3 regions of the Streptomyces sp. NPDC021080 genome follow, and region 2 is predicted to be linked to each of the others. Evidence: riboswitches for the same ligand, from Rfam matches in the RefSeq annotation. Region 2 holds a riboswitch; each other region holds the start of a gene.
What was found. A riboswitch is a leader RNA that binds a small molecule or an ion and turns the genes downstream of it on or off. The one in region 2 is predicted to bind cobalamin.

Region 1: another riboswitch for cobalamin. It lies ahead of metE (5-methyltetrahydropteroyltriglutamate--homocysteine S-methyltransferase); the one in region 2 lies ahead of ACH4S8_RS16835 (ribonucleoside-diphosphate reductase subunit alpha).
Region 3: another riboswitch for cobalamin. It lies ahead of ACH4S8_RS06680 (CbtB-domain containing protein); the one in region 2 lies ahead of ACH4S8_RS16835 (ribonucleoside-diphosphate reductase subunit alpha).

The regions. Positions count from the first base shown of each region.
Region 1 is NZ_JBIRQM010000034.1:29,963-35,203, reverse strand. Features, by position in the region: gene ACH4S8_RS43405 ((2Fe-2S) ferredoxin domain-containing protein) at 1-24, shown strand, start outside; gene ACH4S8_RS43400 (dihydropteroate synthase) at 251-685, opposite strand; gene metF (methylenetetrahydrofolate reductase [NAD(P)H]) at 669-1,580, opposite strand; gene metE (5-methyltetrahydropteroyltriglutamate--homocysteine S-methyltransferase) at 1,659-3,977, opposite strand; cobalamin riboswitch at 4,144-4,366, opposite strand; partial or broken gene ACH4S8_RS43385 (IS5/IS1182 family transposase) at 4,580-4,675, shown strand; gene ACH4S8_RS43380 (hypothetical protein) at 4,715-5,056, shown strand.
Region 2 is NZ_JBIRQM010000006.1:226,261-231,501, forward strand. Features, by position in the region: gene mctP (monocarboxylate uptake permease MctP) at 1-925, shown strand, start outside; cobalamin riboswitch at 1,462-1,611, shown strand; gene ACH4S8_RS16835 (ribonucleoside-diphosphate reductase subunit alpha) at 1,744-4,125, shown strand; gene ACH4S8_RS16840 (ribonucleotide-diphosphate reductase subunit beta) at 4,125-5,195, shown strand.
Region 3 is NZ_JBIRQM010000002.1:598,393-603,633, forward strand. Features, by position in the region: gene meaB (methylmalonyl Co-A mutase-associated GTPase MeaB) at 1-876, shown strand, start outside; gene ACH4S8_RS06670 (hypothetical protein) at 1,333-2,187, shown strand; gene ACH4S8_RS06675 (CbtA family protein) at 2,273-3,031, opposite strand; gene ACH4S8_RS06680 (CbtB-domain containing protein) at 3,053-3,274, opposite strand; cobalamin riboswitch at 3,315-3,461, opposite strand; gene ACH4S8_RS06685 (enoyl-CoA hydratase/isomerase family protein) at 3,527-4,600, opposite strand; gene ACH4S8_RS06690 (cupin domain-containing protein) at 4,732-5,241, opposite strand, start outside.

The DNA.
Region 1 (5,241 bases), on a different contig from region 2:
ACGCCGCCTCGCAAGACGCGGTGAACGAGCGCACCCGGTGGGGGCGTTCAGTGAGGGAAGGCGCGCCTGGTGCCCCTTGCCGGGGCAGGTGCTCGCGGAACTCCGCTGTGCCGAGCCGGGATTGAGTCGACGGACGTCACTCGAGCAGGCGGGGTCCGGCGCATGCCTGTCTCCCGCCTGGTCACCAACCGCTCGGCTCCGCCGATCCAGGGCCTCGAACACGGTGAGCGTGTCCCGGAGGACCATGACGTCATACGGGGTCCACGACCACAAGTCGGCAGGCCGTACCGGCGAGTTCCTCGTAACGGGTGGGATCGTCGAACCTCTGGATGTCGTCGAGATACGCGGCGCCCCGGGCGGTGGTGAACCGCTGCGTCGCGGGCCGACAGGAGTCGACGGACACCGGAACGCCCTCGGCGACCAGCTCGTCGATGACATCGGCCGGCCGTCTCATCTCCTCGTCCGGGGGCACCTGTCGTGACCCCGGACGACTCGTGGCAAGACCGAGTTCGATGGCGTCGGCGCCCTCCGCGCACAGCTTGCGCGCGTGCGCCACCGCCGCGTGCGCGGTCAGGAACCGGTTCCCGTCCGAGAACGAGGCCGCGGTGATGTCGACGATGCCGACCGGCGCGGGACGACGGATTCCCGCGGGAACGGTGTTCGAAGGCTCAGGCCTGGAGCCCAAGGCTCTGATAGATCTCTGTCGTCACCGTCGAGTGATTCATGGTCATGAAGTGCAGTCCCGGAGCGCCTTCGGCGAGCAGGCGGCGGGACATCGCGGTGGCGTGATCGATTCCGAGTGCTCGGACGGCTCTCGGGTCTTCCTGCGCGTCGAGCATGCTCTCGGCCAGCCGGGCCGGGAAGGCGGCGGTGGAGAGCGTGGGGATACGCCGGAGCGAGCGGATGGTGGTGACCGGCATGATCTCGGGGATGATCGGTGTCTCGCAGCCGGCCGCGGCCACCAGGTCCCGGAAGCGCAGGTAGTCCTCGACGTCGAAGAACATCTGGGTGATGGCGAAATCGGCTCCGGCCCGGCACTTGGCGACGAAGTGGCGGATGTCGTCGTCCCGGTCACGGGAACGGGGATGCAGCTCGGGGAAAGCGGCGACGCCGACGCAGAAGTTCCCGGATTCCCTGATCAGACCGACCAGGTCCGCCGCGTACCGGACCCCCTGCGGATGCATGGTCCAGGAGCCGAGCGGGTCTCCCGGCGGGTCTCCGCGCAGGGCAAGAACATTGCGTACGCCCTGGTCGGCGTAGTGGCCGAGGATGTTGCGCAGTTCGGCAGTGCTGTGGCCGACCGCGGTGAGGTGGGCGACCGGGGTGAGTGTGGTCTCCTGCGCGATCCGGCCCGTGACGTCGACCGTCCGGCCCCTCGTCGAACCGCCCGCCCCGTACGTCACCGAGACGAACGTCGGCGACAGGGCCTCCAGTCGGCGGATCGCCGTCCAGAGCCCCGCCTCGGCCTGCGCGGTGCGCGGCGGCATGAATTCGAAGGAGAAGGAGCGGCCTCCTCGTGCCAGCAGGTCGCGAATGGACACTGCGCTGTCGTGCCGTGTGCTCGGGATACCGAGAGCCATGTGCGGGTGCTTCCTCCGATGCCGGGGCGCCGGGGGAGGACGGCGGCCGCGTCCTCCCCCGGGCGATGGGACCTGCTGTCAGGACGCGGAGAGTTCTTCACGGACCGTGCGCGCGGCGGCGACCAGGTTCTCCAGCGAGGCACGGGTCTCGGACCAGGCGCGGGTCTTCAGGCCGCAGTCGGGGTTGACCCACAGGCGTTCGGCGGGGATGGCCTTGAGCCCGGCCCGCAGGAGGCCGGCGGCCTCCTCGGCGCTCGGGACGCGCGGGGAGTGGATGTCGTACACGCCGGGACCGGCCTCGCGCGGGTAGCCGTGGGCGGCGAGTTCGCGGGCGACCTGCATGTGGGAGCGGGCGGCTTCCAGGCTGATGACGTCGGCGTCGAGGTCGTCGATGGCCTGGACGATGTCGCCGAACTCGGCGTAGCACATGTGCGTGTGGATCTGGGTGTCCGGCCGCACTCCGGCCGTGGCGAGCCGGAACGCCTCGGTCGCCCATGCCAGGTACGCCGGGCGGTCGGCTGCCCGAAGAGGAAGCGTCTCGCGCAGTGCGGGCTCGTCCACCTGGATCACCGAAGTGCCCGCCGCCTCCAGGTCGTCTACCTCGTCGCGCAGGGCGAGGGCGACCTGTCGGGCGGTGTCGCCGAGGGGCTGGTCGTCGCGGACGAAGGACCAGGCGAGCATGGTGACGGGGCCGGTGAGCATCCCCTTGACCGGGCGGTCGCTCAGCGACTGGGCGTAGGACGTCCAGCGCACGGTCATCGGCTCGGGCCGGGAGATGTCGCCGGCGAGGATCGGCGGACGGACGTACCGCGTGCCGTAGGACTGCACCCAGCCGTGCTGCGTGGCGAGGTAGCCGGTGAGCCGCTCGGCGAAGTACTGGACCATGTCGTTGCGTTCGGGCTCGCCGTGCACCAGGACGTCCAGGCCGGCCTTCTCCTGGAAGGAGACGACCTCCTGGATCTCCGCCTTGATGCGCTCCTCGTACCCGGCCGTGTCGATGCGGCCGGCGCGCAGGTCGGCGCGGGCGGTGCGCAGTTCGGTGGTCTGCGGGAAGGAGCCGATGGTCGTGGTCGGCAGCAGCGGCAGCCCGAGGTGGGCGCGTTGGGCCGCGGTGCGTTCGGCGTAGGGCTGGGCGCGGCGGGCGTCGGCGTCGGTCACGGCCTCGGCGCGGGCTCGCACGGCCGGATCGCGCGTGATCGGCGAGCCCGCGCGGGAGGCGAGTTCGGCGCGGTTGACGGCGAGTTCGGCGGTGATGGCGTCGGTGCCGAGGTCGAGGCCCTTGGCGAGGGTGGTGATCTCGGCGGTCTTCTGCCGGGCGAAGGCCAGCCAGCGCAGGATCTGCGGTTCGATGTCCCGCTCGGCGGCGGCGTCCAGCGGCACGTGCAGCAGGGAGCAGGAGGCGGCGACATCGACCCGGTCCGCGAGCCCGAGGAGAGTGCCGAGGGTGGACAGCGACTTCTGAAGGTCGTTGATCCAGATGTTGCGGCCGTTGACCACGCCGGCGATCAGACGCTTGCCGGGCAGCCCGCCGACGGCGGCCAAGGCGTCCAGGTTGGAGGCGGCGGCCTCGGTGAAGTCCAGCGCCAGCCCGTCCACCGGCGCCTTGGCCAGCACCGGCAGGGCGTCGCCGAGGCGGTCGAAGTAGGACGCGACGAGCAGCTTCGGCCGGTCGGCGAGACCGCCGAGCTCGTGGTAGGCGCGCTCGGCGGCGTTCAGCTCGGCCGGGGTGCGATCCTGCACGAGGGCGGGCTCGTCCAGCTGCACCCACTCGGCGCCGGCCGCGCGCAGGTCGGCGAGAACCTCGGCGTACACGGGAAGCAGCCGGTCCAGGAGCGTCAACGGCTCGAAGTCCGCGGGCACGCCGGGGGCGGGCTTGGCGAGCAGGAGATAGGTGACGGGGCCGACCAGTACGGGACGGGCGGTCAGTCCCAGGGCGAGGGCTTCCGTCAGCTCGGCGACCTGCTTGGTGGAGTCCGTGGCGAAGACGGTGTCAGGTCCCAACTCCGGTACCAGATAGTGGTAGTTGGTGTCGAACCACTTGGTCATCTCCAGCGGAGCGACGTCCTGGGTACCGCGGGCCATCGCGAAGTAGCCGTCCAGGGCGTCCGCCTCGACGGCGGCGCGGTGGCGTTCCGGGATCGCGCCCACCATGACGGTGGTGTCGAGGACGTGGTCGTAGTACGAGAAGTCGCCGGTGGGCACCTCGTGGACGCCGACGTCGGCGAGCTGCCGCCAGTTGCTCCGCCGGAGCTCGGCGGCGGTGTCCCGGAGGGCGTCGGCGGTGACGCGGTCCTTCCAGTAGCCCTCGATCGCCTTCTTGAGTTCCCGGTTCGGGCCCTGGCGGGGGTAGCCGTACACGGTGGCTCGTGCTGCCGCGGCTGCGGACTTGGTGGTCACGGAGATCTCCTTCGCGAGATGAATCCCTGAGATCCCGGGACGGGACGCGAGCGCGAAGGGGTGACGAACCGGGCGGTCACGATCCCGCGCGGCGAGGCACGGTCGTTCCGCCTGGTATGTACGCCGACCCGCCCACGAGGTCACCGGGATGTCCGCGCGCGGAACGGTCCGCACACGGGCAACGGGCAGGTCTTCGGACTCGCGGGCACGTCCTCCGGCCGGAGGACACCTATTGGCCGTCGCTTCCCGGACCCGTACGTCGGATCCAGTGCGTATGACGGCGGTCGTTCCCGCTCACCGCTGCGGGGCAGTCCCGGATTCCCACCGGGTTCCCTCTTACGACGCATCCCGCCTGGCGGACGGGGCGAACCAGCTGCACCGCCCAGCCTAGGGGCAGTTCGCCCGCGCGGCCGACCGCGACCGGCATTCGGATGGTGAGGTGGGACACGGGAAGGGCATGTGTGGGACCGGGCGATGGCGGGAAGCGTCGCCCTCGCGCTTCCCGCCTTTCCCCTGTCGTCCCTTCCCTGCTGCCCGTGAAGGCCATGCGGGCGAGGGAGTTCCGCGCTGCGTGCGGCTCCGACTTGCCTCGGCGTACGCCCCTCCAGCCCTGGCGCCTGCTGCGGAAGCTCCGCTGCGGCACCACCCGCGTCACCGGCCTCGTCAAGGCCGTCCTCACCCTGGAGTTGACCGACTAGGTTTGAGGAGGAAGCCTCACCGCCTCCTATACTCCTGACGTGTTTGATACGCCGAACCTCTTCCACGTTTCGTCCGTGCTCAACCGACGGTCGATCGCTCAGCATGGCCTGGATTGGACCCGGATGGGCGCCGCACGGGGAATCGCCGGCAGCCGCCGCCCTGAGGTGGAGGGGATCTTCGTCTGTCAGGGCGAGGAGGCAGCAGAGTTCTTCCTTCAGATCAACAACACCGGCGGGTCGGTCGATCTCTGGTCCGTGGACGGCGTCGATGAGGGGTTGCTCCTCGACAACGGCAACGGATTCTTCTACCTGCCCGGCCGCATACCAGCCGCGCGAGTCCGCCTCGTGCGAGCAGACATTCCTCCGCAGCCTGGTTTTTGACTTCGCGCGGCGGTACGGCTGAGGGCAGGCCCGCGCGGAATCGGGCTGCGCGCTCGGCGAAGGTGTGACCGCAGCGCAGGTGGGCCAGGGGCGTCAGCGCCCGGCGGCTGCAGGCCGGCCGCCGCCGGGTACTGATCAGTCGTCGCCGAGCGGCCAACCCCCGCCACCGCCACCACCGCCGCCGC
Region 2 (5,241 bases):
GGCGGGCGCCAAGTACACGGCCGCGGGCGCCGGCGGGCTCGTCCCGGCCGAGGCGGGCCAGTGGACGTACGCCACGCTCGCGCTCGGCTCGGCACTGGCACTGTTCATGTATCCGCACTCGGTCACCGCGACGCTGTCCGGCCGCAGCCGGGAGGTGATCCGCCGCAACACCACGATCCTGCCGCTGTACTCACTGATGCTGGGGCTGCTCGCGCTGCTCGGGTTCATGGCGATCGCGGCCGGGGTGAAGGTCACCAACGGCCAACTGGCCATCCCCCAGCTCTTCGAGAACATGTTCCCGGACTGGTTCGCGGGCGTCGCCTTCGCCGCCATCGGCATCGGCGCCCTCGTCCCGGCGGCCATCATGTCGATCGCGGCCGCGAATCTGTTCACCCGCAACATCTACAAGGACTTCATCAATCCGGCCGCGACCCCGCGGCAGGAGACCAGGGTCTCCAAGCTGGTCTCGCTCCTGGTGAAGGTGGGTGCGCTGGTCTTCGTCCTGACCATGGACAAGACCGTCGCGATCAACTTCCAGCTGCTGGGCGGCATCTGGATCCTGCAGACCTTCCCCTCGCTGGTCGGCGGTCTCTTCACCCGCTGGTTCCACCGCTGGGCGCTGCTGGGCGGCTGGGCGGTCGGCATGCTCTACGGCACGATCGCCGCCTACGGGGTGGCCTCGCCGACCCAGAAGCACTTCGGCGGCAGCTCGAAGGAGATCCCCGGCATCGGGGAGATCGGCTACATCGGTCTGACGGCGTTCGTCCTGAACGTGGCCGTGGCCGTGGTCCTCACCTTCGCCCTCAGGGCGTTCAAGGCCCCGGAAGGCGTGGACGAGACCTCGCCCGGGGACTACACGGCCGACGCGGGCGACCCCGGCGTCGAGACGGAACTCCCGCCGGCCACGGCCGACGCGAGCCACTAGGACCCGCGGGGGACCTGTCCCCGCCTCGGGCCACAGGGACGGGGACAGGTCCCGCGACAGCCGCGGGCGGCGGGCCGCCGGGGGAAAAACGGCGGCCCCCCCCCCGGCCCGTCGGGCACACCCACACCCACCGGCCGCGGCCGCACGCGCCCCCGGCCCACCGAACACCCCCTCGGCGGCGGGGACGCGGCCCCCCCCGCGGCCGGGCGGGGGGGGGGGGGGGCCGCGGGGGCGGGGGGGGGGGGCGCCCCCCCCGCCCGCCGCCGGGGGGGGGGGGGGGGCGGCGGCGGCCCCCCCCCCCCCCCCCGCCGCCGTGCCGGTCGGGCACACCCACTCGCACGGACGTCGTCGTCAGGAGCGCCCGGCCGAAGGAGCACCCCGTCGTCGGCGGGATCGCGGCCCGGACCGCGGCCGGAGCCCCTTGCCGGAGCTCGACGGCATCCTGCCGCTCACCTACGAGTTGACGCTCCGACACACTCCGTAGCGCTCCCGGGCATCAAGCGGACACAAGATGTGGGGGCAGTCCCGAAGCCCGGCACAAGATGTATGCTCATGGTCGCTGTCGCCGCAGGGGAATCCGGTGCAAATCCGGAACTGTCCCGCAACGGTGTACTTGTGCGTGTTCGCGTCTGCGTGTGCCCGTACTCGCGTCAGTCCGAGGACCTGCCGACAGCGCGCCCCGGCCGTCCGGCCCGGGTGCCGACGACGTCCGGGCCTCGCGGAATGGGCCGGTGGACGCGGTGCGCTGCTGCCCGAAAGCGCTCCCGTGTGCCCCGCTCCCGCCCGTGAGGCCCCGTGCCGAGCTAGGAGAGCCACACGTGACCATCGCGCCAGCCGATCCGGCTTCAGTGACCGCGCAGCAGGCCCCGGTGGAGACCGACGGTCCCGGGACCGTGCTGCTGCGGACCCTGACGGAGCTGACCGCCGACCTCCCCGACGCCGACCCCGGCCGGGTCGCCGCCGCGGCGCTGCGCGGCCGGTCCGCCCGGGCCGACGAGGCCGAGCTGCGCGAACTGGCCACCGAGGCGGCCGCGGGTCTCATCTCCGAGGACCCCGCCTACTCCCGGCTGGCCGCCCGCCTGCTCGCGATCACCATCGCCGCCGAGGCCGCCTCCCAGGGCGTGAGCACCTTCTCCGAGTCGGTCGCCGTCGGCCACCGCGAGGGTCTGATCGCCGACCGTACGGCCGCGTTCGTGACGCTGCACACGGCCTCCCTCGACGCGCTGATCGACGCCGAGGGCGACGACCGCTTCGGCTACTTCGGGCTGCGCACGCTGCACAGCCGCTATCTGCTCCGGCACCCGATCACCCGCAAGGTCGTCGAGAGGCCCCAGCACTTCATGCTCCGGGTGGCCTCCGGTCTCGCGGAGGACGACACCGTCCGCTCGGTGGACGAGGTCGCCGCGCTCTACCGGCTCATGAGCCGCCTCGACTACCTCCCCTCCTCCCCCACGCTCTTCAACTCCGGCACGCGCCACCCGCAGATGTCGTCCTGCTACCTCCTCGACTCCCCGCTGGACGAGCTGGACTCCATCTACGACCGCTACCACCAGGTGGCGCGGCTGTCGAAGCACGCCGGCGGCATCGGCCTGTCGTACTCCCGCATCCGCAGCCGCGGTTCGCTGATCCGCGGCACCAACGGGCACTCCAACGGCATCGTCCCGTTCCTCAAGACGCTCGACGCCTCGGTCGCCGCGGTGAACCAGGGCGGCCGGCGCAAGGGCGCGGCCGCGGTCTACCTGGAGACCTGGCACTCCGACATCGAGGAGTTCCTGGAGCTGCGCGACAACACCGGTGAGGACGCCCGGCGTACGCACAACCTGAACCTCGCGCACTGGATCCCGGACGAGTTCATGCGCCGGGTGAACGAGGACGGCGTCTGGTCGCTGTTCTCCCCGGCCGACGTGCCCGAGCTGGTCGACCTGTGGGGCGACGAGTTCGACGCCGCCTACCGCAAGGCCGAGGAGGCGGGCCTCGCCAGGAAGACCATCCCGGCCCGCGACCTCTACGGCCGCATGATGCGCACCCTCGCGCAGACCGGCAACGGCTGGATGACCTTCAAGGACGCCGCCAACCGCACCGCCAACCAGACGGCGGAGCCGGGTCACACGGTCCACTCCTCGAACCTGTGCACCGAGATCCTGGAGGTCACGGACGACGGGGAGACGGCGGTCTGCAACCTGGGTTCGGTCAACCTGGGCGCGTTCGTGACCGGCGGGGACATCGACTGGGAGCGGCTCGATCAGACCGTGCGCACCGCGGTGACCTTCCTCGACCGCGTGGTGGACATCAACTTCTACCCGACCGAGCAGGCGGGCCGCTCCAACGCCAAGTGGCGTCCGGTCGGCCTCGGCGCGATGGGTCTGCAGGACGTCTTCTTCAAGCTGCGGATCCCCTTCGACTCGCCCGAGGCCCGCGCCCTGTCCACCCGGATCGCCGAGCGGATCATGCTCGCCTCGTACGAGGCCTCCGCGGACCTCGCCGAGCGCAACGGACCGCTCCCGGCCTGGGAGAAGACCCGTACCGCCCGCGGTGTGCTGCACCCGGACCACTTCGACGTCGAGCTGAACTGGCCGGAGCGCTGGGCCGCCCTGCGGGAGCGGATCGCCGAGGTCGGCATGCGCAACTCGCTGCTGCTGGCCATCGCGCCGACCGCCACCATCGCCTCGATCGCGGGCGTGTACGAGTGCATCGAGCCGCAGGTGTCGAACCTGTTCAAGCGCGAGACGCTCTCCGGCGAGTTCCTCCAGGTCAACTCGTACCTGGTGGCCGAGCTGAAGGCGCTCGGCGTGTGGGACGCGCAGACCCGTGAGGCGCTGCGCGAGTCCAACGGCTCGGTCCAGGGCTTCACCTGGGTCCCGCAGGACGTCCGCGACCTGTACCGCACGGCGTGGGAGATCCCGCAGCGCGGCCTGATCGACATGGCCGCCGCCCGCACCCCGTTCCTCGACCAGGCCCAGTCGCTGAACCTGTTCCTGGAGACGCCGACCATCGGCAAGCTCTCCTCGATGTACGCGTACGCCTGGAAGGCGGGCCTGAAGACGACGTACTACCTGCGTTCTCGCCCGGCGACGCGCATCGCCCGCGCGGCCCAGGCGCAGGCGCGGCCCGAGACCGTCATCCCCGTCCAGCAGGCCGCCGACCCCGACGCCGTCGCCTGCTCCCTCGAAAACCCCGAGTCCTGCGAGGCCTGCCAGTAATGAGCTCCGCCCACCCGTCGCCCGACCACCTCCCCTCAACGGCGGCACTGCGTGCCGACACCCCTGGATTCAAGAACCTGCTCGACCCGGGCTTCGAACTCACCCTGCGTCCCATGCGCTACCCGGACTTCTACGAGCGCTACCGGGACGCCATCAAGAACACCTGGACCGTCGAGGAGGTCGACCTCCACTCGGACGTCGCCGACCTCGCGAAGCTGACGCCGGGTGAGCAGCACATGATCGGCCGACTGGTCGCGTTCTTCGCGACGGGCGACTCGATCGTGGCGAACAACCTGGTGCTGACGCTGTACAAGCACATCAACTCCCCCGAGGCGCGGCTGTACCTGAGCCGTCAGCTCTTCGAGGAGGCCGTGCACGTCCAGTTCTATCTGACGCTGCTCGACACCTACCTGCCCGACCCCGAGGACCGCTCGGCGGCCTTCGACGCGGTCGAGAACATCCCCTCCATCCGCGAGAAGGCGCAGTTCTGCTTCAAGTGGATGGACTCGGTGGAGAAGCTGGAGCGGCTGGAGACCAAGGCCGACCGCCGCCGCTTCCTGCTGAACCTGATCTGCTTCGCCGCGTGCATCGAGGGGCTCTTCTTCTACGGGGCCTTCGCGTACGTCTACTGGTTCCGCAGCCGGGGTCTGCTGCACGGCCTGGCAACCGGCACCAACTGGGTGTTCCGCGACGAGACGATGCACATGAGCTTCGCCTTCGAGGTCGTCGACACCGTCCGCAAGGAGGAGCCGGAGCTCTTCGACGACCTGCTCCAGGAGCAGGTGACCGACATGCTGCGCGAGGCCGTGGAGGCGGAGCTGCAGTTCGGCCGTGACCTGTGCGGCGAGGGCCTGCCGGGCATGAACACCGAGTCGATGCGGCAGTACCTGGAGTGCGTCGCGGACCAGCGCCTGCAGCGGCTGGGCTTCGCGCCGGTGTACGGCTCCGAGAACCCGTTCTCCTTCATGGAGCTCCAGGGTGTCCAGGAACTGACCAACTTCTTCGAGCGCCGGCCGTCCGCGTACCAGGTCGCGGTGGAGGGCACCGTCGACTTCGACGAGGACTTCTGACCGTTCCGGTCGCCCTGATTGACCGTCACCGATGAGAGCCGGGCCG
Region 3 (5,241 bases), on a different contig from region 2:
GCGCAGGAGTTGCTGACCGAACTGCTGCCGTACAGCGGCAAGGCCCGGCGCATCGGCGTCAGCGGGGTGCCGGGCGTGGGCAAGTCGACCTTCATCGACGCGTTCGGCACGATGCTGACCTCGCTCGGGCACCGGGTCGCGGTGCTCGCCGTCGACCCGTCCTCCAGCCGTACGGGCGGCTCGATCCTCGGTGACAAGACCCGTATGGAGCGCCTCGCCGTGGACCCGGCAGCCTTCATCCGCCCCTCCCCCACCGCCGGCACGCTCGGCGGGGTGGCGAAGGCGACCCGCGAGTCGATCGTGGTGATGGAGGCGGCCGGCTACGACGTGGTACTGGTGGAGACGGTCGGCGTCGGCCAGTCCGAGACCGCGGTCGCGAACATGGTCGACTCCTTCCTGCTGTTGACGCTGGCCCGTACCGGCGACCAGTTGCAGGGCATCAAGAAGGGTGTCCTGGAGCTGGCGGACGTGATCGCCGTCAACAAGGCGGACGGCCCGCACGAGCGTGACGCGCAGTCGGCGGCACGTGAACTGGCGGGCGCGCTGCGGCTGATGCACGGCAAGGACGCCGTCTGGACGCCGCCGGTGCTGAGTTGCAGCGCCCGTGAGTCGGCCGGCCTGGACACTCTCTGGGACCGTCTGGAACAGCACCGGACGCTGCTCGACTCGACCGGCGCTCTCGCCGACAAGCGCCGTGACCAGCAGGTGGACTGGACCTGGACCATGGTCCGGGACGAGCTCCTCGGCCGGCTGCGCTCCGACCAGGCCGTACGGGCCATGGCTCCCGACCTCGAACGGCAGGTACGGGAGGGCGCCTTGACGGCGACGCTCGCGGCGGAACGGATTCTGAAGGCATTCGGCGGCGAGGGCCGCTGACACGAACGGCGGTGGCGGGGCAGGTCGGAGCCCGGCCACCGCTCAGGACCGGCAGTCGCGGGCCGGGCACCGCACCGGTGCCCGGCCCCGGCCGCCGCGGCGCCGGGTGACCGCGCGAACGGTCCCCGAAGCAGCCCCGCCCGTCGGTCCCCGAGCAGCCCTGCCCATCGGGCCGCACCGCACGTCATGAACACGGGCCGCCCGGCCGCCGTACACAGGAGCACCGGAAACCTTCCGGTGCTCCTGCTCTTTGACCCTCCGGCGTCTCGCCGCCGGGTCTTCGAGCCGGACGGGCGTTGCTATCGGGCGAGGTGCAGACGGTGCCGAGAACCAGAGTGGGATCAGCACGGGCGCAGTACGTCAATACGTATGCCGCGCACGTTCAGGACGCGTTCAGGTTGACCTTGTCAAGGTTCGACAGAGATCAAATCCCCCACATGCCGCAGGAGAACTCCTTTGACGACGAAATCCGTGATGAAGAAGCTGCCCGAGGTCACTCTGGCGTTCTGGATCATGAAGATCGCCGCGACGACCCTGGGTGAGACGGCGGGTGACCTCTTCGCCCAGACCCTCAAGCTCGGTTACTTCGTGACCACGATCATCCTGTTCCTGCTCTTCGTCGTGACGCTGGTCGTCCAGCTCAGGTCCCGCCGGTACAACCCGTTCTTCTACTGGACCGTGATCCTGTCGACCAGCATGGCCGGCACCACGATGTCCGACTTCATGAACCGCGACGCCAGCGCCAAGTACCTCTCGGGCGGCGCCACCTCGCTCGGCTGGGGCCCGCAGGGCCTCGGTCTGGGCTATCCCGAGGGCGCGGCCATCCTGATCTCGCTCCTCCTGGCGATCTTCCTCGCCTGGAAGCTGAGCGGGATGACCTTCCAGATCCGGGACATCGTCACCTTCCGCGGCGAGGCCCTGTTCTGGTCGGCGATCCTCGTGTCCAACACGCTCGGCACGTCGATGGGCGACTTCCTCTCCGACAGCTCCGGCCTCGGCTACCTGGGCGGGGCACTGCTCGTCACGGGGCTGCTCGCGGTGCTCGTCGCGCTGATGAAGGTTCCGCCGGTGTCCAACGTCCTGCTGTTCTGGATCGCCTTCGTCCTCACCCGCCCGCTCGGCGCGACGGCCGGTGACTTCCTCACCAAGCCGATCGCCAAGGGGGGACTCGACCTCGGCACCGCCGGCTCGTCGGCCGTGCTGCTCGTCGTCCTGTTCGGCCTCATGGCCTACGCGCAGGTCCAGGAGCGCCGTGGTGCCGAGCCCGGTCCGGAGGCGGAGGCGGTCCGGCAGGAAGCCGGTAGTCGGTGAGACCGGCCTCGGGCATGTCTCCGCGGCCCTGACGCGAGAGAGCCCCTCGGACGGTACCGAGGGGCTCTCCTTCATGCCGGGCGACTCAGCTCGCAGTCGGAACCGTTCGCCCGGAGGCGACCGTCGCGGGCTTGGGGTTGAGCATGCGCTCGGCCAACTCGCCGAAGACCAGGCCGAATCCGGCCCACAGGACGGTCTGGATGGCGAGGGCGGAGAGCCTGAACCGCCACAGCAGGGTGGCCGGGAAGTCCTTGGGCACCTCGTTGATGACGGGCAGGAACTCGTAGGCCAGGCCGATGACGACGGCGAAGGCGGCCACCGCGGTGACGGTGGCGTACCAGGTGCCGAGACTCGGGGCGAGGCGCTTGCCGAGGATGGTGGCACCCACCGCGAGGAGCACGCTGAGGACCATCATCAGGAAGTACAGGGCGGTCCGCTTGCCGATGGTGTCGGGGTCGCCGACCGAGGGCGGGTTGGCCGGGTACTTCAGGAACGGCACGACGTACACGGCCAGGAGCGCGGTCCCGGACAGCAGGAGCGCGGTCGCGCGGGGACCGAAGCGGCCCACGCGGCCGAGGGCGAAGCAGTAGGCGAGCGCTGCGATGCCGCCGAACGAGACGCCGTAGACCAGGACACCGGTGGCGAGGCCCGCGGTGGACTGGAGGCTGCGGGAGACGAGTTCGACCTCGTGCCCGTGGGCGTGCGAGTGGGCCTCCTCGAAGCCGATGGCGCTGTCGACAGTCGGCTCACCGAGCAAGTAGGCGACGACCAGGGCCAGTACACCCGCCGCGAGGCCGGCGAGCATGCCGCGCACGAGCAGGTTTCTTACCGTTGCGGAGTTCATGAGTGAGTGCTGTCCCTCGCGTCAGTGGCAGGGGAAACCGAGCAGGTGGCGGGCGTCGTGCACCCACTCGTGGACGTCCTCGCCGGAGACGACGGAGGTGGCGCCCTGTTCGGCGCCGACGAAGTACAGCAGGACCAGCATCAGGATGCCGAAGAAGACCGCCCAGGGGACGATCGCACCGATCGGCAGCTTGGCGGGGAGAGCGGAAGTGGTGGCTGTCGGCGGAGCGACGGTCTGCGCCATGGCAGGACCTCCTCGGGAGTTCGCGTCCCATCTCGGTGGTGCACAGGATGACGCCTACGGGTCTGACTCACGCGGCGCCCAGCGTGGCTGGGACGTCTCGTTCACAGTGGCGCGACCGTGCCGGATTTCCACCGGCTTCCGTCTTGACGTCATCGATATCGGACCGACCGTACCGCGTGCCGACTACCCCGCCAAGACCGCGCCGACCGGGGTGATCTTCCTCTCGTCCCAGGTGGCGGGTCCTCGCAGCGGTCAGAAGGCGCCGTCGGACAGCCCGAGTTCACGCTCCCCGAGGGGGGCGAAGAAGCGCTCGACGTCCGCGTCGGTGACCTCGGCGAGCGTGGCCGGGGACCAGCGCGGGTCACGGTCCTTGTCGATGATCTGGGCCCGGACGCCCTCCACCAGGTCGGGGGCGGACAGAGCCGCGCAGGACACCCGGTACTCCTGGTCCAGCACGCGCTCCAGCGAGCCGAGCCGCCGGGCGCGGCGCAGGGCGGCCAGCGTGACCTTCAGGGCGGTGGGCGAGTTCCCGAGGAGGATCTCCGCCGTCTCCTTGGCGGCCGGGTCGCCGACCGCGAGCAGCCGCTGGACGATCTCCTCGACCGTGTCGGCGCTGTAGCAGGCGTCGATCCACGCGCGCCGCTCCGCGAGCTCCGCCGGGGGCGCGGGCCGCGTGTGCGTGGCCAGTGCCTGCGCCACGGGCCGGTCCGCGAGGTCGGACACGAACTGCCGGAGCGAGGAGGACGGCACATGGTGGTCGGCGAGACCGCACAGGATCGCGTCCCCGGCGCCGACCGAGGTGCCGGTCAGGGCCAGATGGGTGCCGAGTTCGCCCGGGGCGAGGGCGAGCAGACGGGTCCCGCCGACGTCGGGGACGAATCCGATGCCGGTCTCGGGCATGGCGACGCGCGAGCGTTCGGTGACGATCCGGACGCTGCCGTGCGCGGAGATCCCGACGCCGCCGCCCATGACGATGCCGTCCATGACCGCCACGTACGGCTTGGGGTAGCGGGCGATCCGGGCGTTGAGGTGGTACTCGTCGCGCCAGAACGCGGCGGAGGCGGTGCCGTCCCCGTCGCGCGCGTCGTCGTGGACGACACGGATGTCGCCGCCCGCGCACAGCCCGCGTTCCCCGGCGCCGGTGATGACGACGGTCTCGACGGCGGGGTCGTGCTCCCAGACGGTGAGCGCCTCGTCGATCCGGCGCACCATCGCGTGGTTCAGGGCGTTCAGGGCCCTGGGCCGGTTGAGGGTGAGGTGGGCGGCCCGTCCGTCGGTGCGCAGCAGGACGGATTCCTCCGCGCCGGACGCCTCGGTGCCGTTCATCCGAACGCCTCCGTCCGGCGGCGGGCCACGATGACGCGCATGATCTCGGTGGTTCCTTCCACGGTCCGCTCGGTTCGCCGGTGACGGCGATCTCCCCGCCACCGTACCCACCGGGTGACCGGGCCCGGCCGTCAGGCCTGCTCGTCGCCCTGCCCGAGCGCGTACAGCCGCGGCAGGTTGACCACGATCGCCTCCTGGGTGCTGCGGGCGATGACGACGACGGCCTCCTCGTCGGGATCCGGGTTCTCCTCGCGGTGCGGGACGAACGGGGGCACGAAGACGTAGTCACCGGGCGAGGTGCGCAGGCGTACTTCCTCGGGCCGCTCCCCCGAGTCGTCGACGAAGACGAACTCGGGGTGCCCGCTCACCACATGGATGGCGGTCTCGGACTCTCCGTGGTGGTGGTCCGAGGACGCGGTGGAGGGGGCGACGTGGGTCTGGCCCATCCACAGTTTCTCGGAGCCGACGGTGGTGCCGCTGATGGCGGCGAATCGGCGCATGCCTCCCGTCTGCGCCGTGTCGCCGTCGAGGGCGTCGGCGCGGATGTGGTGCAGGCGGGTGCGCAGCGGGTGTCCGGACTGCGCTGCGGCGTCCGGGAGATGGGGGTGGAAACCTTCGCCGGGGGTCGTGGGCGGCTCGCT